Regions from separate parts of the Micromonospora sp. NBC_01796 genome, predicted to be linked through region 1. Evidence: riboswitches for the same ligand, from Rfam matches in the RefSeq annotation. Region 1 holds a riboswitch; each other region holds the start of a gene.
The links. Region 1 has a riboswitch for cyclic di-AMP ahead of OIE47_RS18940 (coiled-coil domain-containing protein). Riboswitches for the same ligand answer to the same signal wherever they lie in the genome.
Positions count from the first base shown of each region.

Region 1 (6,196 bases):
CCATGTCCGCCACGAACTCGACCGTGGCCGGCTGGCCCGCGGGCAGTTCCGCGCCGACCTCGTACCCGTGCACGTGCACCCGGTCCGGAACGTCGCTGGTCACGGTGATCCGGACGGACTGGCCCTTCTTCGCGTCCACCCGGCCCGGCTGCGGCTCGGACCGGCCCTCGGTGATGGTGATGGCCACCTCGACCGGCGCGCTGGAGTCAACCGGTTCGTCGGTGGACCCGCATCCGGTGCCCGCGACGGCCAGCAGGACGGCACCGGTCAGTGCGGCCAGTGCACGGCGACGGCCGATAGAGGGCATCATCAACATCTCCCCGGTCAGCCGGTCCCGTGACATCGGGAAGCGACTGTAGCGTCTTGCCGGGCACAGCGGAAGCCACCATGATGGGCCGATGCGATCGACCCGGCTGGTTACCGTCCGCGCGGCATGCCGCCTGTTCGCCGTTGTTCTCGGCGCCACGATCGCCCTCGCGGTGGCCGGATCACCGGCGTCCGCACACGGTCAGCTCGCCGTCTCCAACCCGGTTGCCGGCGCCACGCTGTCCCAACCGATGCAGTCGTTGGAGCTGTACTTCACCGAGGCTCCGGCGGCCAACGCCTACTTCACCGTCACCGCGCCGAGCGGCGTACGGGTCGACGCCGGTTGGCGGCCCGGCCCGGACAAGCGGCTCGACCGCCCGGTGACCGAGCTGAACCTGGTCAACGGCAAGTGGGAGCCGAAGCTCTACCACACCGGATTCTCGGCGTTCGTCCAGGTTTCGCACTGGCCGGAGAAGGGCGAGTACACCGCCAGTTACCTGTCGGTGGCCTCGGACCGCGAGCCCGTACGCGGAACGGTGAAGTTCTCCTACTCCGGGGCGCCGACCCGCGCGCCGCAGGGCTGGAGCGCACCGACGAACGCCGCCGACCCGGCACTGCTCGCCCTGGCCGAGAACCCGGACAGGCCGGCGTCGAGCAATCCCGGTGCCGGCAACACCGTCGCACCCGCGTCGCCGGTGCCGGACAACGCCAGTGGCGCCTCCGACGACGGCAGCCCGATGGTCTGGTTGCTGCCGGTGCTGCTGCTGGTCGGGGTGATTGTCATCGTCGCCCTGGCGATCCGGCCGCGACGTACGGCCAGAATCAACACCGGTCCGGCGAACCGTGGGCGGCCCGTCACCACCGCGGCGGCCAGACGTGCGGCGGCGGCCCGGAAAGCCGCGGCCGGCAACCAGTCGGCGGGAAAGGCGCAGCCGTCGCGCAAACGCGGCAACCGCTGATCGGCGATCGCTGATTCGACAATCGGCGCCATCACCATTACAGCGGGTATCCATGTTGGCCGGAACCGCGAATAATAACCGAAAGTTGTTGTCCCATAACGCTTTTCGTACCGGATGGGCATGCCCATCGGGACGCGTCACACGGTAAGATTCTTCGCGGTCAACGCCAATCGGCGCCAACCGGTGCCGGCGGGACCGTCGCCTAATCGTCCTGGACGAACCGGGGAACCGAGTACGTGGGGTGAATCCGCAACAGCGGTAGGGATCACTTCCATCCCGAACCCGTCAGCTAACCCGGTCGGCGACCAACGGAAGGATCCTGCATGACGGCACCCCTCCGCCGATGGTTCACGCCTGCCCTGACCCTGGTCACCACCGTGCTCATGGTGGCGCCGTTCTCGGTCCCGGTGCAGGCCGCGCCGGCAACGCCGGCCCCGGCGGCCGAGTCCGACAACCAGTTGCTGAGCGAGGTACTGGAGGCGACCGGCCGGCGTTTCGCCGACGCCAAGGCCGCTCTCGACGCCTCGAAGAAGCGTCAGGCCGTCCTGGCCACCGAGCTGGCGAAGGCCGAGACCCAGATCGAGGAGCTGACCCCCCAGGTCACCGAGATCGCCGCCCGTTCCTACCGCACCGGCAAGCTGGGCGCGGTATCGGCGCTGCTCAACAGCGCGTCCCCGGACTCCTTCCTGGATCGGGCCGTCGCGCTCGACGAGATGAACGCGGTCAACGACCAGAAGCTGCACGAGCTCAACACCGCCCAGGAGTTGGTCGAACGCGCCAAGGCCCTGGCCGACGCCGAGGTCAAGGAGCAGGAGAAGCAGCAGGCCGTGATGGCACGGCAGAAGCAGGACGCGGAACGCTCCCTCGCCCTGGTCGGCGGCAAGAAGCTCACCAACGGCTTCGTCAACGCCAGCTCGCCGGTGGCCAAGGCGGCCCCGCGTACGGCCAGTGGCGGTTGGCCGAAGGAGTCGTGCAACAAGGACGACCCGACCACCAGCGGCTGCGTCACCCCGCGCACCCTGCACGCGTACAACGAGGTGAAGAAGGCGGGCTTCAACCGGTTCGTCGGCTGTCACCGCAACGGTGGTCCGTTCGAGCACCCGAAGGGCCGCGCCTGCGACTGGTCACTACTGAACAGCGGGTTCGCCTCCGCGCGTACGCAGGACCAGCGGCTGTACGGCAACAACCTGACCGCGTTCCTGGTCCGCAACGCGGACCGGCTCGGCATCCTCTACGTGATCTGGTACAAGCAGATCTGGTTCCCCGCCACCGGCTGGAGCTCCTACAGCGGCGAAAGCGACCACACCGACCACGTACACATGTCCATGCTCTGACCCGCTCCACGCCGCGTCGATCTAGGGCAAATGGGTGTTTGTTGATCTCTATCCACCCCCATTTGCCCTAGATCGACGCGGCGTGGAGCGGGGAGGGCGAGGGGGGCGGGGGGAGAGGCGGGGGGAGAGCTTGAGGTGGGGTGACGTGTCATCCTGGCGGGTATCATGAGCGGGTGGCGGCGAACGGGGAGCGGTGGCTCAGTGAGCGGGAGCAGCGTGCCTGGCGTTCCTTCATCACCATGCAGATGGAGTTGCAGAGCAAGCTGAACCGGCAACTGCTCGCCGACACCGGCCTCTCCGAGAGCGACTACGCCGTCCTGGTCCACCTCAGCGAGGCCCCCGAGGGGCGGCTGCGGATCTTCCAGCTCCGGGGCCACCTCCAGTGGGAGAAGACCCGCCTCACCCACCACCTGGGGCGGATGGCCCGGCGCGGACTGGTCGACCGGGAGCCCTGCGTGACCGACCCGCGGGGCGCGTTCATCCAGATCACCGAGACCGGCCTGGCGGAGATCACCAGAGCGGCGCCGAAGCACGTGTCGCACGTACGGCGCCTGGTGGTCGACGTACTCACCCCGGAGCAACTCGACACCCTCGGGGAACTCTCCGACGTCATCCGGGCCGCATTCGACGCCGAGCCCTGCGACGCCGACACCGAGGACGACCCGCAGCGGGTGCCCTGCGACGAGTGAGACCGGCCCCGAACCGGGGCCGGCCCCACTGAAAGCTGTGCACCACCGCGTCAGGCGCGGTTGAGGACCCAGGTCAGGCCGCTGGCGTCCTTCGGCGTCAGGGTCAGGGTGTTCCCCCCGCACTGGTAACGGCCCTCGCCCAGCAGCGGCTGGATGTCGACCACGTCGCCGCTGCGGCTGGCGCCGTCACCGACGTACTCCGAGATCCTGACGTTCTCGAAGAGCGTGGCCGGCGTCGGCTCGGTCAACCCCACGGTGACCCGGGTGTCGCCCCACTGCAACGGCGGCACCGGGGCCCAGTCGCCGGTGGTGCCGCCACCGGCGCCGGTGCTGACCGTGCCGCTGGCCTTGCCGGCGTAGCTGAACGTGCCGGCGATCCTGGCGTCGCCGAGTTGGGCCTTGAAGGTCACCGGCTTCATCGAGCCGAAGTCGACCGTGGTCTCGCCGTTCGGCCCGATCTTGACCAGTACCCCGTCCCCGCCACCGATGCTGGCGCTGGCCAGTGCCCCGCCGGTCTGCCCGGCGGCCGAGGCGGTACGCCAGTCCCCGGTCACGCAGGACGCCACCGGGCCACCGGTCGCCGGCGCGGCGGTCGCGCTGCCGGACGGCGCCACGGCGCTCGTGCCGCCGGACGGGCTCGGTGTGGCCAGGCCGACGGCTCCCCCTTCGGTGCAGCCGCTCACGGCCAGGCCCAGTCCGGCCAGGGTCGCCACCGCCGCTATCGCCGAAGTACGCATTCGTCCTCCTCCAGTTCGTCCGGGGCGGCTACCCGTCGCGCCGATCGCGGCGCTTCGTCGGGCCCGCGACACCGATCGCGGCGTCACGGGATCCGCCCACCGCTTCTGCTACCCAGAACCGGACATCGACCAAACCGGAAGCCCTACGCTGCCCTGGGGGCCACCACCTCCCCCGCGCCCGTCCCGTCCCCCGGAAGGCACCCCATGAAGATCATCGCCGCCGATGTGTTCGTCACCTGCCCCGGCCGCAACTACGTCACCCTGAAGATCACCACGGATGACGGCCTGGTCGGGTACGGCGACGCCACCCTCAACGGCCGTGAACTCTCCGTCGCGTCGTACCTGCGCGACCATCTCGTCCCGCTGCTGATCGGGCGGGACGCGGCGCGGATCTCCGACACCTGGCAGTACCTGTACCGGGGCGCGTACTGGCGGCGGGGTCCGGTCACCATGACCGCCATCGGTGCCGTCGACGTGGCCCTCTGGGACATCAAGGGCAAGGCCGCCGGCCTCCCGGTCTACCAACTCCTCGGCGGGGCGGCCCGGGACGGGGTCACCGTCTACGGCCACGCCAGCGGCGCCGGGATCGACGAGGCGGTCGCCGACGTCGCCCGGTTCCTGGCCGACGGCTACCGGGCGGTCCGCGTCCAGTCCGCGATCCCCGGACTGACCTCGACCTACGGGATCCGGGTCGGCGGCGGCCTGACCTACGAACCGGCGGCACACGACCGCCCGGCCGAGGACGTCTGGGACACCGCCGCCTACCTCGACTTCGTCCCGAAGCTCGTCGCCGCCACCCGCGAACAGCTCGGTTACGGCTTCCACCTGCTGCACGACGTGCACCACCGGCTCACCCCGATCGAGGCGGCCCGGCTGGGGAAGTCGCTGGAGCCGTACCGGATGTTCTGGATCGAGGACAGCACCCCGGCCGAGGACCAGTCGGCGTTCCGCCTGATCCGGCAGCACACGGTCACCCCGCTCGCGGTCGGGGAGATCTTCAACACCATCTGGGACTGCAAGGACCTGATCTCCGAACGGCTGATCGACTACATCCGTACCTCGGTGCCGCACACCGGCGGGATCACCCACACCAAGCGGGTCTTCGACTTCGCCGACACCTACGGGGTGAAGTCCGGGTCGCACGGTGCCGGCGACATCTCCCCGATCGGCATCGCCGCCGCGCTCCACCTCGACCTGAGCATCCCGAACTTCGGCATCCAGGAGTACATGGACCACCTCGACCCGGCCGGTGAGGTGTTCCACGTCGGTTACCGGTTCGCCGACGGGATGCTGCACCTGGACGACGAGCCGGGCATCGGGGTCCGGTTCGACGAGGAGGCCGCCGCGCGGTACCCGTACACGCCGAGGTACCTGCCGGTGAACCGGCTCACCGACGGCTCGATGCACGACTGGTGAGCCGCCGCCGGGCCGCGCGGGGTCGGCCTCAGAGCCCCGCCGGGTACGTCTCCAGCTCGCCCGGCTCCGCATTGGCCGGCAACTCGTGTACGGCGGTCGTCTGGTCGCACCAGATGAACGCGTCGTACCTGTCCGCCAACCGGGTCGGTACGTAGTTGCCCCACTCCTCGAACGACGGGTCGTAGACCACCCCGATCGCCCGGTGGTCTGCCGTTTCGTTCAGCCAGTCCGGCCGGTCGCCGTGGGAGAGCACGAGCAGTGCCCGTTCGGGCAGCATGCCGTGCATCCGGTCCTCCAGCGAGCCGGGCCGGGCCGGCGGCACGGTCATGGTCTCGGCCGGCGCTCCCCAGCGCGGCGCGGCGACCACCGTTCCCTGGTAGCCGCCGAACCCGATCAGGGACACCGCGTCGTCACCGTGCCGTTCCCGGGCCAACTGACCAATGTTGATCATTCCGGCCTCGGCCATGTCGGTGGCCCGCGCGTCCCCGATGTGGGTGTTGTGCGCCCAGACCACCGCCCGGGTGTCCGGCCCGTACCGCTCCAGCAGCCGGTCCAGCGTGTCCGCCATGTGCGTGTCGCGTACGTTCCACGACTGCGGGCCGCCGGCCACCATCGCCCGGTAGTACCGCTCCGCACCCGCCACCACCTCGGCGTTCTGCCAGGCGGCGAACCGGTCCGCCCCGTCGGAGGCGGCACGGGCCCGGACGGCGGCCAGCAACCGGACCACCTCGTCCTCGCAGCTCGCCGAGACGAAC
Region 1 covers NZ_CP109078.1:4,102,984-4,109,179, reverse strand. The annotation lists gene OIE47_RS18950 (hypothetical protein) at 1-343, opposite strand, end outside; gene OIE47_RS18945 (copper resistance CopC family protein) at 399-1,265, shown strand; cyclic di-AMP (ydaO/yuaA leader) riboswitch at 1,455-1,585, shown strand; gene OIE47_RS18940 (coiled-coil domain-containing protein) at 1,589-2,599, shown strand; gene OIE47_RS18935 (MarR family winged helix-turn-helix transcriptional regulator) at 2,773-3,288, shown strand; gene OIE47_RS18930 (hypothetical protein) at 3,339-4,025, opposite strand; gene manD (D-mannonate dehydratase ManD) at 4,230-5,441, shown strand; gene OIE47_RS18920 (erythromycin esterase family protein) at 5,470-6,196, opposite strand, start outside.

Region 2 (5,006 bases), 1.0 Mb from region 1:
GTACTGCTGCTCGGATCGACGGGGGTGGTCGCGCGGCCGGCGGTCGCCGGCGCGGCCGGAGCACCAGCCGCGCCCTGCGTGGAACCGGCGGACACCCACCCGCTCGCCAAGGCGAAACCCGGTGCGCCGGGCGGGCACGACCCCAACCAGTTGAGCGGCACCGAGGCGGCGCAACGTAACCGCGATCTGGACACCGCGTACGCGGAGCGGGTCGGGGTCGCCCCGTTCAGCACCACCCCGACGAAGATCACTATTCCGGTGGTGGTGCACGTGATCAGCCGGGACCGTACGCGGGCCGGCGGCAACATCCCGCGTGCGCTGATCGACGCCCAGCTCAAGGTGCTGAACGAGGCGTTCACCGGTGGGAGTGGCAGCGCGGTGACGCCGTTCAGGTTCAAGCTGAAGAAGCTCAACCGGGTGGTCAACCCGGCCTGGTATCCGATCGTGGCGGACAGCCTCACCGAGACGCAGATGAAAAAGGCACTGCGGGTCGGTGGGCCGGAGACTCTCAACCTGTATCTCGGCGCGCTCAGCGACGACCTGCTCGGCTGGGCGACGTTCCCGCAGAAGAAGCTGACCTCGTACGACGGGGTGGTGGTGCTCTCGGAGTCACTGCCGGGCGGTACGGCGAAGCCGTACAACGAGGGAGACACGGGTACGCACGAGGTCGGGCACTGGCTGGATCTCTTCCACACGTTCCAGGACGGGTGCACGGGTGAGGGTGACGCGGTGGCGGACACCCCGGCCGAGGCGGAGCCGGCGTTCGGCTGCCCGACGGGCCGGGACTCGTGCGTCAGCAAGCCGGGGTTGGACCCGATCCACAACTTCATGGACTACACGAACGACTCCTGCATGGACAGGTTCAGCCTCGGACAGGTGAACCGCATGGTGAAGGCGTGGCAGGCCTATCGCGCTCTGTTGTGATGAAGTCGAACGACGAGGGCCGGCCCATTCCCGAGGAGCCGGCCCTCGTCGCGTCCTGTGGACTTACAGTGCCCACTCAGGGGCGCCTGGACACTCTTCAGGAGGCCCAGACGGCGGGGTCGGGGGCTGCCGCCGCCACCCGGGGCTCCCGGACGAAACGCTGGTCGACGGCGTTGGCTGTCGACGCCCCGCGTAAGTCGGACGGATTGGGGTGCCGGCGGGTACGGCGACCCCGGCGGGTCACCTGCGGTCGGGTGGCGGTGGGGTCGAGCCACACCTGGACGCCCGGCCGCTCGCCGCCCGGCCCGCCGTAGGCGAGTGGGATCGCGTCGGCCCGCCCGTGTCGGGCCAGCATGGCTGCCTCGACGGTGAACTCGAACAGCCGCCAGTCGACCCGCGGCTCGGCCCGCACCGTGTCGGCCAGCCGGGCGATCTTCGCCGGGTCGGTGACCGCCTGGGCCCGCCCGGCGACGTACGCCTCGTCGTCGCTCTCCTCCGGCGGGAACGAGTGCAACGCGTAGCGGCCGTCGCGTTCGAGGTCGCGCCGCTTGGGTGAGTCGACGACGAAGCAGAACAGCCCTTCGTCGTTGATCACCGGCGACACCGGATGTACGCGCGGGCCACCGTCGGCACGCACGGTCGCCAGGTAGCCGAGACCCGGCCCGTACTGCTGCAGGAGGATGCGGATCGCCTCGGCGAGACGCGGGGCGTCGGCGGCGAATTCGGACCAGGATGCCATGCGGAGAGTCTATCGAACACATGTTCGAGAGCGGTAGTGCGACACGCGTGAGCCGGGCGCCACTCCGGGTACGGGTACGCCGTGACCGGGCCCGACGGCTCGCTAAGGTGTCGGGATGCTGCTCTCCGACCGCGACCTGGTCATCGAGATCAAGGCGGGCACTCTCGGGCTCGACCCGTTCGAGCCCGCACTCGTGCAACCGTCGAGCATCGACGTACGGCTGGACCGGCTCTTCCGGGTCTTCAACAACCATCTCTACACCCACATCGACCCGGCGAGTCAGCAGGACGACCTGACCTCGGTGGTGGACGTGCCGGACGGCGAGCCGTTCGTGCTGCATCCCGGCGAGTTCGTGCTCGCCTCGACGCTCGAGGTCATCTCGCTCGGCGACCAGCTCGCCGGCCGACTGGAGGGCAAGTCGAGCCTGGGTCGGCTGGGACTGCTCACCCACTCCACCGCCGGTTTCATCGACCCCGGCTTCTCCGGCCACGTCACGCTGGAACTCTCCAACGTGGCCAACCTGCCGATCACCCTCTGGCCCGGCATGAAGATCGGCCAGCTCTGCATCTTCCGGCTCTCGTCCCCGGCCGAGCACCCGTACGGCTCAGCCGTGTACGGCTCGCGTTACCAGGGCCAGCGCGGCCCCACCCCGAGCCGCTCCTGGCAGCACTGGCGCACCTGGCCGACCCGCTGAGCGGGTAGCGACGACAGTCAGGGCTGGCACCCGCGTACGGGATGCCAGCCCTGATCGTTTCGAGACGGGTCGACCGGTGGTCAGCCGGGGCGGCCGAAGCTGTGGATCGTGCCCTCGTCGACGCGTTTCATCTTGATCGGTTCACCGGCCTGGGAGGCGTGCACCACCCACCCGTTGCCCACGTACATGCCGACGTGGTGCAGGTCGGCGTAGTAGAAGACGAGATCTCCGGGGCGCAGGTCGGCGCGCTTGACGTACGCCGTGACCCGGCGCTGCGCGGCGGCGTTGTGCGGCAGCGTCACCCCGGCCTTGGCCCAGGCGGCGAGCATCAGCCCGGAGCAGTCGAAGTTGTTCGGCCCGGCGGCGCCCCAGACGTAGAGCTTGCCGATCTGCTGGCAGGCGTACTTGACGGCGATGCCGGCGCCGCCGCCCGGGTACTCGGACGGGCACGGGGCCGGGGCGAGCGGGCCGCCGCCACCGTTGCCGTACACCTTGATCCGCAGTTTCTGCAGCCGGTCGATCTCGGCGTCGATCTGCTTCTTCTTCGCGGCCAGGTCGGCCTCGGTGCGGGTGAGCTGGGCGACCAGGGTGTCCAGCGGCGCCTTCTGGGCCGCGTACTTCTCCTTGAGGTCGACCACGGCCTGCACGTCGTGCTGCTGCCGGCGGGCGAACTGGTCGAGGATGGTGAGCTGGTCGGCGAGCATCGTCGGCGAGTCCGTGGTCAGGATCGCGTTGATCGCCGAGGCGTTGTCGCCCTTGTACGCCCGCACGGCCATGTCGCTGACCTTGCCCATGGCCATGTCGACCTGGAGCTGCAACGGCTGGATCTTCTTGGCCAGCGCGTCGGCCTGCTTCTGCTTGACGGCCAGGTCCTGGCGGGTGGCGTTGTGCTTCTCGATGATCGGTTCGAGCTGGTTCCAGGCCACGTCGATCTGCTTCTCGATCTCGGCGACCGAGGGCTCGGCGTGGGCCGGGGTGGTACCGAGCAGGAGAACGGCTACGCCGGCGATCGCGGCGAGCAGGCTGGTACGGACAGGCCAACGGGTACGCGATCGCACGGTCATCGGGTCGACCGGAGTCGACGCAACGGACAGCGACCGCGGGGCATGGCTAGCCACCGGGGTTGGGCGCTCCTTCTTCCGTTACCGCGTACCGGGTTAGCTGACGGGTTCGGGCGGGAAGTGGCGCCCTACCACGAGAATTCGCGGATTCACCCCGAGGTGCTGGGTCCCCGGCTCGTTTCGGAAAACGATTCGGCGGTGTCGAGCCGGTGCCACCCGGGCTGGGTGGACTGGTGCCGCCCCGACGATCTCCCACAGTAGGAAGCCTGTTATTGAAGTGCAACCCGTGGCAGGAGTGAAATCTTTCCGTATATCAGACAACCACGTACGGTGTGTTGTGGTCGACATAAAGAGAACCCCTTGCTAACGGCGGGTGCCGCTGGCAAGGGGTTCTTCATTGCAAATCTGGGCAATTACACCAGGTCAGCCCGGACGGCGGAACCCGGCAACCGGCATGACGTCAATGCTCTGCATCTGCACCGGCTTACCGGACCGTGGCGAGTGCACCATCAGCCCGTTACCGACATACATACCGACGTGGTGCAGATCACCGTAGAAGAAGACCAGATCGCCGGCTCGGGCGTCGGCCCGGCTCACCGCCTTTCCCTCGTTCCACTGTGCACCGGTGAAGTGCGTGAGCTTCACCCCGGCCTTGCCCCAGGCGTACTGGGTCAGGCCCGAACAGTCGAACGAGTTGGGGCCGGTCGAACCCCAGACGTACGGCTTGCCGATCTGCGCGCAGGCGGTCTTGACCGCGGTGCCGGCGGCACCACCGGGGTACGTCGCCGGGCAGGGGCCCTTGCGCAACGCGCCACCGGCACTGCTCGACCCGTACGCGGTCAGACGCAGCTTCTCCAGCCGCTCGATCTCACCGTTGATCTGCTTGCGCTTGCCGGCGAGCTCGGTGTCCTGCTTCTTCTGCTGGGCGATCAGCTCGTCCAGCTTGCGCTTCTCGCCGTCGTACTTGTCCCGGGCGGCGGTGACGTCGGCGATCTGCTCCTGCTGCTGGCGGGCCAGGTGGTCCAGGATGGTGAGCTGGTCCGCGAGCTGGGTCGGCGTACCGGTGGTGATCAGCGCGTTCAGGTCCGACGACGGGCCGGTCTTGTAGTAACGCGAGGCCAGGTCACCGACCCGATCGAGCGCCATGTTGGCCTGTAGCGCCAGCGGCTGAATCTTCTTCTGCAGGTCGGCCGACTTCTTCTGGTTCGCCAGAAGCTGGCCGTGCACCTTGTTGTACTGCTCGATGGTCGGTTCGAGCTGCACCCACTGGGTGTCGATCTGCGATTCGATTTCGTCGACCGTCGGAGCGGCCTGCGCCTGCGTGGCGGGCAGCAGTCCGGCGAGCACCACGGCAGAGAGCGCCAACAGGCGGTACGTGCGGCGGCGTGTGCCACCACCCGGATGCTCATGATTGGTCGAATGGCGATGGGAGGGCACGCGTGCCACCGGCACCGACTCCTTCGTTACCGACCGCTGGGTGCCACCCGAGGGGGGAAATGGGCGCCGACGTCCCACAGCGGTCGGAGCCCCACATTAGGGAAGGTTCGTTCGCGAATCAAGGCCGCTGGTCGGATACTCCTCGCTGTAT
Region 2 covers NZ_CP109078.1:3,082,530-3,087,535, reverse strand. The annotation lists gene OIE47_RS14240 (zinc metalloprotease) at 1-924, shown strand, start outside; gene OIE47_RS38005 (pyridoxamine 5'-phosphate oxidase family protein) at 1,022-1,663, opposite strand; gene dcd (dCTP deaminase) at 1,779-2,357, shown strand; gene OIE47_RS14225 (C40 family peptidase) at 2,438-3,421, opposite strand; cyclic di-AMP (ydaO/yuaA leader) riboswitch at 3,489-3,626, opposite strand; gene OIE47_RS14220 (NlpC/P60 family protein) at 3,842-4,870, opposite strand.
Region 2: another riboswitch for cyclic di-AMP. It lies ahead of OIE47_RS14225 (C40 family peptidase); the one in region 1 lies ahead of OIE47_RS18940 (coiled-coil domain-containing protein).

Region 3 (6,196 bases), 720 kb from region 1:
GCGCCGCCGCCCGGGGCGGGTCTCCTGATCAGGAGGGGCGGTTGGTTCCCTCCCCGGCCGATCCGGTTCCGAGCCGACCCGGTCCGAGGCGAGCGGAGGAACCACGATGCGGGTTGCGGGAACCGCCGGTACGGATGTCTGACCTCCGGACCCCCGGCCGCCACAGCACCGAAGCCGCAGCGGCCGACCGTCAGTCACCCGAGCCGGCCCCGGTGCGGGAGTACACCGTTCCCCGGCAGCGCACCGGACACCGCCCCACCCTGCCCGACCGCTCCGACCGCTCCGACCGCTCCGACCGCTCCGACCGCTCCGACCCGGCCACCCGCCGGAACCGCCCCGGACAGTCGAACCAGGCCGCCGGCTCCGGTGCCGCCGTCCCCGCCGGTGCCTCCGGCCCCGCCAACGCCTACGGCCCCGCCGGCCTTCCCCGCCCGTCGGTTACCGCCGAAGGTCGCCGATCGCCATTGCCCGACGATGACGACTCACTGCCCCTCGCCGGCCACCGCTCACCGTCTCCAGCCGCCCACGGCTCGCCTTCCCCGGCCGGTGGCCGATCGCGGTCCCGTGCCGGGCACTCCGAATCGGAGTCCGGCCCGGTCACGGGTTGGCGGGGTGGTCACCGTCGGCCGGCCGGTCGCGGGGCGCGGATCGGCTCGATCGTCGCCGTTGTCCTCGGATGGCTCTTCGTGGTGCTGGTCGCACCGCAGATCACCCTGGGTCCGGGCTGGCGGTCGTTCGCGCTCTTCTGCCACCTGGCCTGTCTCGTGGTCGGCTTCGGAGCCGTACTCACGGTGGACTGGTTCAGCCTGCGCTGGCTGTTGCGCCGGGAACGGCTCGGCACCGTACTGGGGATGGCGCACGGGGCGCACCTGCTGATCTGGCTGGGGCTGCTGGGGCTGGTCGCCAGCGGTGCCGCTCTGCGCCCCGATACCTCATCCGGGCTGGTGCAGCTCAAGCTGCTCGCCGTACTCGCGGTGGGGATCAACGGGCTGTTCCTCGGCCGCGTACGCGACCGCCTGGTCAGCGTCGGCGACGCCCCCCTGTCCTGGCCCCACCTACTCCCCGGAGCCCTGGCCGCCACAGTCAGCCAACTCGGCTGGTGGACCGCAACAATCATCGGCTTCTGGAACGCCAACCCCTGATCCCCACCCCGTCCCCCGTACCCACCGTCGATCTTGCAGTTGTGGCGCCCGAATTTGTGTTGTCGGTCCGGGTTTGCGTACCGCCACAACTGCAAGATCGACGCGCTTTCGCGCCGACGCGCTTTCGCGCCGACGCGCTTTCGCGCCGACGCGCCTTCGCGGGGAGGGGTGGAGCGGGGGTTAGTTCACGGAGAGGTGGACGTGGTTGGTGTGGTTGCTGGAGGGGTCGCCGCCGCCGTTGTAGGCCTTCCAGCCGCTGCCGGGTAGCCAGATCTGCTTGAACCAGATCACGTAGAGCACACCGAGGCGGCTGGCGTTCTTGACGAAGTACGCGGCGAGGTTGTCGCCGTACGTCTTGTCGCCGCCGGTGGCGACCCCGCCGAAGCCGCCCTTCTCCGCCGCGAAGTCGCAGGCCCGGCCCTTCGGGTGTTCACCCGAGCCGCCGGTGCGGTGGCAGGAGACGAAGCGGGTGAAGCCCGCCGCCTTGGCCTGGTTCATGGCGTTCAGGGTGCGCGGGGTGATGCAGCCGGTGGTGGTCGGGTCGTTGACGCTGCACGACTCCTTCGGCCACGAGCCGTCCGAGTTGCGGGGTGCGGGCTTGGCCGTGGCGGCGGTGGTGGTGCCGGTGACCCCGGGGCTGGACCCGCCGCTGCCGGCGGCGGCCAGTGCCCGTTCGGCCTGCTGCTTGCGCTTGGCCATGATGTCGAGCTGCTTGCGCTGTTCCCGGATCTCGTTGTCGATCGCCGCCTTGGCCCGAGCCTCCTGGTCGCGTACCTCGATCAGGTTCCGGAGCTGGCGGTCCTCGTTGGCGGCGACCGTGCCCAGGGATGCGGCGCGGTCCAGGAAACCGTCCGGGGAGTTGCTGTTGAGCAGCGCGGTGAGGGGTCCCAGCCGGCCGGTGCGGTACGCCATGCCGGCCAGTTCGCCGACCGTCTGGGTACGGGTGACCAGCTCGGCCTCCAGTGTCCCCAGGTGTGCGGCGAGCTGCTGCTGTCGCTTGGTGGAGTTGTCCAGTGCCGCCTGGGCGTCGAGATAGCCCTTGGCCGCGACGTCGAGCTGCTCCCGGAGGCTGTCGCTGCCGCCCTCGTCGTCGGTGCCGCCGGGTGCGGCGGCGAGTACGGCGGTGCGCGACGGTGCGGGTGCGGCCAGCGCGGCGGCGGGGGTGAAGGCGCTGGCCAGCAGGGTGAGGGTGATCGCGATCGCGGTTCGGACCGCGCGCGGATAGCGGGGTCGTACGGGCGCCAACAATGGCATTCGGTGCACGTCCTTCCGTCAGCCGCCGACCGGGTTAGCTGACGGGTTCGGGACGGAAGATCCCTACCGCTGACGCGGATGCACCCCAATGACGCGATGGTTCCCCGGCTCGCATGTGCGATTAGGCGACGGTCACCGCAGGCGCCGGAGGGCGCCGCCCGGCGGAGACCGGTGCCGAGCCTACCGGCCGGGTCCAGTACGGACAGTGTTGGCGCGTCGGGCTTGCCAAATGAATCGAAGTGATATGCCGGATATAAACCGAAAATTTCACCCGGTCGGGGGACAAAAATTAAGGGCGAGGAAAGCGAAGAGTGGTCGGGTCCCGGTGCCGGTAAGGAGTGGACCCGATAGGGGCCGCCTACCGAAAGCCGGGCCGCGGTGCACCACCGACGACAGGTGTGAGGCGTACCCGATCGGGGTTCACCAGTCGGCGGGGCCGCAGTTCTCGGTCGCGCTGCCGGGCTCGACCTGGAGGGTGGCGTGGTTGATGTCGAAGTCGTCGTGCAGCGCACCGCGGGCGGCGGCCAGCACCGCGCCCACCTCGGCGCCGGCCGACAGGGTCAGGTGCGCCGAGGCGACCTCCATGCCCGAGGTGAGCGTCCAGACGTGCAGGTCGTGCACGTTGGCGACACCCGGTACGGCACAGAGCCGGGCCGCCACGGTGGGTACGTCGAGGTGCTCCGGCGCGGCCTGCACCAGGATCCGGACCGCGGCTCGGGCCAGTCGCCACGTCCGGGGCAGGATGAACAGGCCGATCGCGACCGCGACCACCGGGTCGGCCCACCACCAACCGGTGTTCGCGATCACCAGCGCCGCGACGATGACCCCGGCCGAGCCGAGCGTGTCGCCGAGCGCCTCCAGATAGGCCCCGCGCAGGTTGATGCTCTCCCGTGCCCCGGCGCGCAGCAGCGCGAAGGCCACCAGGTTGGCCAGCAGACCGAGGATGGCGACCACCAGCATCGGCCCGGCCAGCACGCTCGGGGGGTGGTCCTGGCCGAACCGGCGGGCCGCCTCGACCAGCACGTAGATCGCGACACCGAAGAGGAGCACCGCGTTGGCGAGCGCCGCGAGGACCTCCAGCCGGTAGAGGCCGAAGGTTCGCTGCGGGTCGTCGGTCGCGCGCCGGGTCGCGGTCATCGCGGCCAGCGCCATGCCGATCCCGAGTACGTCGGTGAACATGTGCCCGGCGTCGGAGAGCAGGGCCAGCGAGCCGGTGGCCAGGGCGGCGATCGCCTCGACGATCATGAACACGACGAGCAGCCCGAAGGCGGACCAGAGCCGTCCCCGGTGTCGCTCGGCGGCGCGCATCGACTGCGCGCCGTGGTCATGACCCGCTCCCACGCACACACCCTCCGTCGCCGGTCCCGCTATGGCCCAACATATGCTGATATCGCAATGTGTGCCAGCGGGTTGGCCAGGACCGGCACCGGGGAAGCCGGGCCGGCTCAGCCCTCGTTCGCCATGGCCGCCACGATCGGTGCCCGGCTCGCCCGGCGGGCCGGCAGCACGCCGGCCAGCACCGCCGCGCCGCAGGCCAGGCCCGTGCAGAGGGCGAGCTGCCCCACCGGTACGACCGGCAGCCCGTGCCCGTAGCTGCTGATCAGCCCGAGTGCCGCGGTCCAGCCGACCCCCACCCCCAGGGCGATCCCGGCCAGCGCGCCGACCAGCGCGATCAGCGCCGCCTCGGCGAGCAGCAGGCGTCCGAGTTGCCGCCGGGACAGCCCCAGCGCCCGGAGGGTCGCCGACTCCCGGGTCCGTTCGAAGACCGACAGGGAGAGCGTGTTGCTGATGCCGAACAGCGCGATCAGCACCGACATGCCGAGCAGGGCGGCGAAGATGCCGAGCAACTCGTCCAGCGAGGCCGACAACGCGTCCGCCTGGTCGGCCGCGCTGCTCAACCGCACCACCGGGTACGCCCGCAGCAGCCCGTCCAGCGCCTGCCGGCCGGCTGCCGTACCGACGCCGGGGGCCAGGTCGATCAGCAGCTGGTTCGCCGCACCGGCCCCGTACGCGGCGGTGAACTGGCCCCACTCGACCAGCGCCGCCCCACTCGTCGGCGCGTCGTCGTAGAGCGCGACCACGATCAGCGAGCCCGCCGGGTCCGCGCTGCCGGTGTCGTTCGGGGTGGTGGGAAGGCCGAGCGGGAACCGGTCACCCAGGCCGATGTTGCGGGCCTGGGCCACCCGGCGGTCCAATGCCACCGTGCCGGGCCGCAGGTCGGCCAGGTCACCGTCGGTCACCTCCGGCCGGATCGGCCCGCGCAACTGCTCCGGCGGCACCGACCAGACCCGTACCTGCGGGTCCGCCGGTGCGGGCGCCAACCGCACCTCGGCCACCGTCGCGAACGCCGGATCGGCCCGGAGTACGCCGGCCAGGTCCGCCGGCAGCGGACCGCGGGTCACCCCCGGTGTGCCGTCGACCCGTGCCCGGTCGAGCACGAAGTCCACCGGGAAGTTCTCGGTCAGCTCCCGACCGGTCTGGTCCCGGGCGGTCTCCAGCAGCACCGCGAACATCGACATCAGCGCCACCCCCACGGTCAGCGCCATGGTGGTCGCGGCGGCCCGGCGCGGGTTGCGCCGCGCGTTCACCACGGCCAGCCGGGCGACCGGTCCGAACAGCCGCCCCGGCAGCCATCCCAGTACGCCCACCGCGCGCGGCACCAGCAGCGGAGCCGCCACCACCGCCCCGAGGAAGACGATCATGCCGCCGCCGAGCACCAGCGGCAGCCCCGGAAAGGCCAGCGGCACCCCGACCACGATCGCCAGCAGGCCCGCCCCGGCCAGCCCGGCGGCGACCAGAACCCGGACCCGTCCGCGTCGACCGGTCGAACCACGCAACTCGGCGGTGGCGCTCCCGTGCAGCGCGGCCAGCGGCGGCACCCGCCCCGCGCCCAGCGCCGGTACGAGCGCCGCCAGCACCGCCACCAACGTGCCGAAGCCGATTGCCACCGCCACCGTCGGCCACCGCACCACCGGCGCGTGCAGCGGGATGTCGGTGGCGACCAGCTCCCGCCCCCAGATCAGCCCGTACCCGACCAGGAGGCTCATCGCCAGCCCGCCCAGCGACGCCAGCAGACCCAGCGCCAGCGCCTCCAGCAGGACCGCGGTCCCGACCTGCCGGCGGGAGGCGCCGACGCAGCGCAGCAGGCTCAGTTCGCGTACCCGCTGGGCGGCCAGGATGGCGAAGGTGTTGTAGATGACAAACGCCGACACGGTCAGCGAGACCAGCCCGAACCCGATCAGCACCGCCAGGAAACCGTCGACGTACTTGCCGGCCTGTTCGGCGAGCTGGTGCCGGAGCTGGTCGCCGGTGAGCACCGCCAACCGTGGATCGTCGGTCACCCGCGCCACCCGGTCGGCCAGCGTCTGCGGGTCGACACCCGGCTCGGCCCGGATCACCACCTGGGCGTACCGCTGGGTGCCGGTCAACCGGGTCAGGTCGGGTTCGGCCAGGGCCGCCACCGGGGAGCCGCCGAAGAGGCGGTTCACCCCGAGGTCCAGCACCCCGACCAGGGTCAGCCGGTGCGGCGTACCGGCCTGGTCGAGCAGGGTCACCGGGGCGCCGAGCGTGAAACCGGTGCCGGCCACCGTGGTCTTGTCCACCGCGACCTCACCGGCCGCCGAGGGCAGCCGCCCCGCCGCCACGTCGTACGGGGCGAGCGACGCCGTACCCGGCAGGGAGAGTCCATAACCGACGTGGCCCTGCTGGGTCAGCAGCCGGCCGTCCCGGTCGAGCAGGCCCAGCCAGGCGATCACCCGACCGTCCACCTCGGCCACCCCGTCGACCGCCCGGATCCGGGC
Region 3 covers NZ_CP109078.1:4,827,650-4,833,845, forward strand. The annotation lists gene OIE47_RS22360 (hypothetical protein) at 1-28, shown strand, start outside; gene OIE47_RS22365 (hypothetical protein) at 135-1,142, shown strand; gene OIE47_RS22370 (coiled-coil domain-containing protein) at 1,323-2,387, opposite strand; cyclic di-AMP (ydaO/yuaA leader) riboswitch at 2,404-2,534, opposite strand; gene OIE47_RS22375 (cation diffusion facilitator family transporter) at 2,817-3,737, opposite strand; gene OIE47_RS22380 (ABC transporter permease) at 3,842-6,196, opposite strand, start outside.
Region 3: another riboswitch for cyclic di-AMP. It lies ahead of OIE47_RS22370 (coiled-coil domain-containing protein); the one in region 1 lies ahead of OIE47_RS18940 (coiled-coil domain-containing protein).

Region 4 (6,196 bases), 1.3 Mb from region 1:
GCCTGGAGGTCGAGTTCGGCGAAGGTGAGCGGGTGCTCGCGGTGGTGCCGGTTGGAGCGCCCGGGGTCGCTGGGGTACCGGTCGACGGCGACCCGGACCAGGTAGCGGGTGACGGGTTCGGTGCCGGCGTTGTAGAGCGCCCGCCGGATGACGCACCGGTACGCCTTGTCCTGGTGGGTGAGGGTGGCGGACTCCTGCTCGACGATGAGCCCGGTGCCCGGGGGCAGCCACTGTTCGGGTACGGGCGGGTCCCGGTGCGCGGTCATGTTCGACCGGGCGTGCCGGAGTTCGTCGTACTCCTGGAAGCGTTGCCAGATCGCGCCGGACGCGGCGAGTACGGCCTCGGCCCGGCGGGCGAAATCCTCGGTGGGCCGGTGGCGGCGGCCCTCTACGTGACTGACATATGAGGGGTCGAACCCCATGCGGGCGGCGAGCTGCTTCTTGGTCATGCCCCGCTCGACCCGCCGTCTGGAGAGTTCGGCCGCGAACGAGTCGGCAGCTCGCTCAATGGGCGAGGTGGTCATCGGGTTCCTAAGGGGCCGGGAATCCCAGTCTGGTGGGCGACCTACCCACTGGGGCAGAACTGCCGCGTTAACGACATTTGGCTTGACAATTCTTCCATCATCATCGATCCTATCGCGGCTCGATGCCCTGCTCAGGGCCATGGTCGAGCCCTCCGATCGGTCACTCCCGGTTACCTGTCACCCGTTCGGGTATCCGCCCGCCAGGCGTACCGGTGGATCTCGGTAGCCGATGGTGACGAACGCCTCCGCACCCTCCAAGATGTGGTTAGGCTTCCCTTAGTGCTAACGTGGCGACCGGTACGGTGACCGAAGGGCGGGTGCGGTGACAGCGGTGACACCATGGCGAACGCGGCCCCTGCGCCACGCTGACCTGGGCATCCTCCCGACACGGCGGCACCGCGCCGCCGACCCGCTGGACACTTCCGAGCAGCAGACGGGTGACCCACGGTGACGGCCGTCATCGATGGGCGCGCGTACGCGACCGCACCGCTCGCACCGGTCAACGCGACCCTGCGTCAGATGTTCGGGACCGACGACCTGCCCGGGCTCGTACCCGGACTGTTCGTCGACGACGAGCGGGGCTGGCTGCCCGCCACCGACCTGATCAACGGCAGTCACCTGCCCGACCTGCTGGCCGCCGCGCAGCGCTCCTGGCAGTCCACCCCGCACGCCGCCGCCGCGCTGTTCTGGAAGTCCTACACCTACTGGTTGGCGCTGCCCACCGTGGTCGGCTGGGCAGCCGCCCGCCGGGTCCCCCTGCTCCGGGCGTCGGACGTACTGGTGCGGGTCGAAACCGACCGGGCGACGCTGACCCTCGGGCTGCGCCGCTCGACCACGGTCGCGGTGCTCGCCTCCGACCCGCTGGCGCTCAGCGGGCTGCCCGAGGTGCGGGTGCTCACCGACGAGACCCAACTCCTCCGCGAGCTGCGTGCCTCGTTGCTCGACGAGCACCTGACCCCGCTGCTCGACGCGATCCACACCCAGGTCCGGGTCGGCGCCCGTACGCTGCTCGGCTCGGTCGCCTCCGGGGTCGCGTACGGCATCCTGCGGGCCGCGGCCGGCCTGCCCGGCGCGTCCGAGGAGAACGTCGCGACGCTGCTTCGCGCGCTCGACCTCGAAGACCTGATCGAGCTGGTGCCCGGTCCGGACGGTGAGCCGACCGTGCAGCGCAAGACGTGCTGCCTCGCCTTCACCCTGCCGCAGCCGCGGATCTGCAAGGGCTGCTGCATCCGCTCGAACTGAGCCCGGGCAGGACGCCCCGCCGGTTCACCCGTCCGGCAGGGGACGGACGTCCCAGACCCGGACCCCCGCCGATGGGCTTCGGCACGACGCCGGTCAGCGCGGTCATCCCGGCGCGCAGTGCGTCGGCCCGAGCACCTCCGCGCGGCTGGAACCAGAGCCCGGAGGTGATCCAGACCGCCAGTCCGAAGTAGCTCAGCACCGCGCGATGTCCGGCAGCGGACCGCGCCGGTGACGGCGCGGGGTCACGGGCATCGCCGCGCTCTGTGCCCGAACGCCCGGAAGGCGGACGGGGACGGATCAACCGAACAATCCGTTCGTGCCACGCCGATGCCTCAATTTCCCTACGGTCGTCGTAGATGGTTCACTCTGTCGGTCCAGGGTGCAGGTCGAGTTTCAGATCGCGAGGAATCGACGCATGGCAGAAATCACTGGGGATCAGCGAGTTCAGTCCGAGGTACTCGAGGGTCTCGCGACCGCCGTGAACCACCGCCGATGGTTTGTTGAGCTGGCGCTGCCCTACCTGGGGGACAACCCGATCGAGATCGGCAGTGGCCTCGGTGACTACGTGCTCGAGTGGGCGCCGCACTTCCCCAGGTTCACGGCCACCGAGGCCGATCCCGACCGGTTGGTGGCACTGAAGGAGCGCCTCGCCGGCGAGTCCAACGTCGAGGTACGGCAGATGCTGCTGCCGCAGCCGGAGCAGGAACGCGGCGACTACAGCGCGGCGGTCTCGTACAACGTGCTCGAACACATCGAGGACCACGTCGGAGCGCTGCGGAGCATGCGGGAACTGGTGCGTCCCGGCGGTGCGATCGTACTGATCGTGCCGGCGTTCGAGTTCGCCATGGGTCCGGCGGACATCGCCACCGGACACGTACGGCGCTACACCAAGAAGACGATGCGGGCCGCGCTCACCGACGCGGGGCTGACCGTGGAGCGGTTGCACTACGCGAACGCCCTCGGCCTCATCGGCTACTACATGGCGACGAACGTGTTCCGGCTGATGCCCAAGGAAGGCCCGATGGTGAAGGTCTACGACAGCCTGGTGCTGCCGGTGACCAAGGCGGCGGAGCAGCTCGTGCGGCCGCCGTTCGGACAGTCCGTCTTCGCCGTCGCCCGGGTACCCGGCGCGTCGGAGGCCTGACCGGAGAGCGACGACCGACACCGTTCAACCCGTCCCCGGTGTCGGCCGTCCACTTACTCCGGCAAGCTCAGCCCTTGACCTGGTACGTGGGCCGGATTACCGCCCGTGCCAGGGTGTGGAAGGTCAGGTTGAAGCCGACGTACGCCGGGCTCGCGTCCGGCGTGAGGTCGAGCTGCTCCACATCGAGGGCGTGTACGGCGAAGAGGTACCGGTGGACGTGGTCGCCGGCCGGCGGGGCAGCGCCGCCGTACTCCTGGGTGCCGTAGTCGTTGCGGACGGCGAACGCACCACCCTCGACGGACCCGGCCTTGCCCGCGCCCCGGGGTAGCTGGGTGACCGACACCGGGATGTTGACCAGGACCCAGTGCCAGAAACCGCTGGTGGTAGGCGCGTCCGGGTCGTAGCAGGTGACCGCGAAGCTGCGCGTCCCGTCCGGGAAACCGGACCAGGCGAGCTGCGGCGACAGGTCGCCACCGCCCACGCTGGAGTGTACGAACTCGGTGCCCAGCGGCTCCCCGTCGCGCACGTCGTCGCTGGTCAGCGTGAACGCCGGCACCGGCGGCAACAGGTCGTACGGGTCCGGCCCGATCGCTCGCTCAAGGTTCATCAGGATGTCCTTCCAAAGAGGGAGACTCAGTGTCTTTGTACCCTGTCCGGCCCGCCTCAGTGCTGCCGGTGGGGGAAACAGTGGGCAACCGGTCTCCCGACGTCCACGACAACGCGGCCGGGCCCCATTCTCGAAATACCGATCCGACCGCTCGTACGGATGGCCCGCCGCTGTTTCAGCCGAGAATCAGCACCGGTTCGGAAACCCTCTACCTCGTACGCGGACGCGCCTTTCATCCGGGCTTTTCCCGGCCGGTTCGGCGGCGCTTTCGTGGTCCGGTCGTGGGCGCTCTCCCGGTCTGGTCGTCGGCGCTTTCCCCGTCGGGTCGTCGGCGCGACCCCCGACCGGCGGAGCGTGAGCGACGACTCGCTGGCCGCCGCACCGGTCGACCGAGGCGGGGGGACCCCGGGTCCGTGGCCGCCGACGAGGGGACCAGCCCACCTCGGCCCAACGGACATTTCTCTGATCCGGACTCCGTGCCGGCAATGTCACCCCGTCGACAAATCCGACGTCGTCAACGTGCGGGACACAAGCGGGTACGTCGGTCGCAGTCAAACTGGTCACTGCGGCTACAACCACTCTCCGTGATCACGAGTCGAGGGTCGCACCACCCGCAAGAAGCGGCATGGGTCACGGTTTAAGCAGGCCAAGAGGGGTTGGCAGGAGCAGAAGCGGCCCAGTAACGTCAGCCCGTCTGGTCCGGCCCTTAGTCACCGCGGGTGACACCGGAACAGGCCCGCTGAGTCGTAACTGTTACGAGCCGGGGACCCAAAGTAGTTCTGGGGTGAATCCGCGAACCATTGGTTCGCGGTAGGGCGTGCTTCCCGCCCGAATCCGTCAGCTAACCCGGTAGGCGGTATCGGAAGGAGAACATGCTCGTGCAGCGCCGTACCTGCCGTGGCCCAACCCTCGATCCCCCCGGCCCGTTCCGCCACCTGCCCCGGCTCGCCCGCATCGCGGTCCAGCCCGCGAAGGTAGCGCACTAGGCCCACTCCGACGACCGGCGACGCACACGCGTACGCGGTCGGTGGCACGAGGACGCGCGTGACCGGTAGGTGATCCGAAATCGCCCGGCAATTCCCGTGGCGAGTTCATCCGGTAACGCATTTCACCGCATCGCGGTGACGGTTCCGCACGCCCCGATCCGGACCCGACGGCTGGCGGTGAATCCGCCCCGCCGATAGCGCGTACCCCGGTCACGTACCCGGCCCCGGCAGAGACATCTCGCCATCCCGATTCATGTGCCCCCGATCGCAGATCGGCACATCTGCGGAGGATCTATATGAAGCATCGTCAGCAACTCCGACGCGTCGTGACCGCCAGCCCGTACCGGGCCGGCGCCGTCTCCGCCGCCGTTCTCGCCGTGGGTCTCACCACCGGCATCCTGCTCACCCAGGGCAACGGGTCCACCCCGCCGGCCAACGCCTCGACCATCGCGGTCGCGGAGAAGATGGGCGGCCAGGCCGGCGCCGAGGTCGCGCCCAGCCTGGTAACCCCGAGCCCGGCCACCCCGTCCCCGAGCGCCTCGACCTCGGCACCGGTTCCGGCGGCCCCGTCGTCGGCCCCGCCCACCGCCGCGAAGGCCGTGGCGACACCGACCAAGGCGGTCAAGAAGGCTCCCCCCGCGTCGAAGGTGCTCGACTACGACTACGAGGCGCAGATCAACGGCTGGTACTGCGGGCCGGCGGCCACCCGGATCGCCCTCACCGCCCGCGACCGTCAGCCGAGCCAGGACGACGTCGCCGCGGCCCTGGGCACCACGTTCAACGGGACCAACTCCGCCGACGACGTCACCCGTGGGCTGAACAGCCTGGCCAAGACCAACTTCTACACGAGCACGTTCATCCAGGGGTCCCCGTCCCCGGCCCAGATGGACCAGCTCCAGGCGGACGTCGTACACGCCGTCAGCAGCGGGTACGCGGTCGTCGCGAACATCGCCGGTTCGGCGACCGACACCGACGGCGGCTGGCACTCGTACGACGGTGGTCACTACCTCACCGTCGTCGGTTACCGCGACAGCGGACGGACCGTGCAGATCGCGGACCCGGCGTTCGTCAACGGGGTCAGCTCCTACTGGATGACCACGATCGACCTGGCCAACTGGATGGCCACCCGAGGCTACTCAGCCTGACCCGCCCTCCCCCCGGTCCCGGGTGCCGACCCAACCGGTCGGCACCCGAGGCTGTCCGTACCAGTGGGACGGTGGCCGCGTTGCCACAACCATCCACGTACGCGTGCGTTGACCCTGTCGTGACCATGGACCTCGCCAATCGGGCGGACACCGGCGACCGCAGGGTCCCGGCGGCCGGCGGTGCTCCCAGTCGCTACTCCGAGCCGGTCGCCACCGCGCGCCGGTACCCCGAACGAAAGGCACAGGTGGTGGCCATGGCCGGTCAGGTGTTCGCCCGATGAGCCGCGTCGACGAGCCGCTGACCCGCGCGGGAATCTGGGAGGCGGCGGCGATGACCATCGCCCAGCACGAGGACCGGGGTACGTCCTACGCTCCCGGCACCTGCGCCTGTTGCACCCCGGACGGCTGCGCGCAGTTGAGCTGGGCGATGGAGGTACGCGCCGGACGTGATCCGGAGTACCCGATCGGCAGCCCGGCCCCGCCAACCCTGAAGTCGATCAGCTGACGCCCCAGCCCGAAACTGCCCGATCATCGTGGCAGGAAATGTG
Region 4 covers NZ_CP109078.1:2,814,803-2,820,998, forward strand. The annotation lists gene OIE47_RS12945 (peptide deformylase) at 1-524, opposite strand, end outside; gene OIE47_RS12950 (hypothetical protein) at 984-1,766, shown strand; gene OIE47_RS12955 (class I SAM-dependent methyltransferase) at 2,182-2,910, shown strand; gene OIE47_RS12960 (YbhB/YbcL family Raf kinase inhibitor-like protein) at 2,978-3,517, opposite strand; cyclic di-AMP (ydaO/yuaA leader) riboswitch at 4,245-4,388, shown strand; gene OIE47_RS12965 (C39 family peptidase) at 4,800-5,648, shown strand; gene OIE47_RS12970 (hypothetical protein) at 5,774-5,929, shown strand; gene OIE47_RS12975 (hypothetical protein) at 5,926-6,153, shown strand.
Region 4: another riboswitch for cyclic di-AMP. It lies ahead of OIE47_RS12965 (C39 family peptidase); the one in region 1 lies ahead of OIE47_RS18940 (coiled-coil domain-containing protein).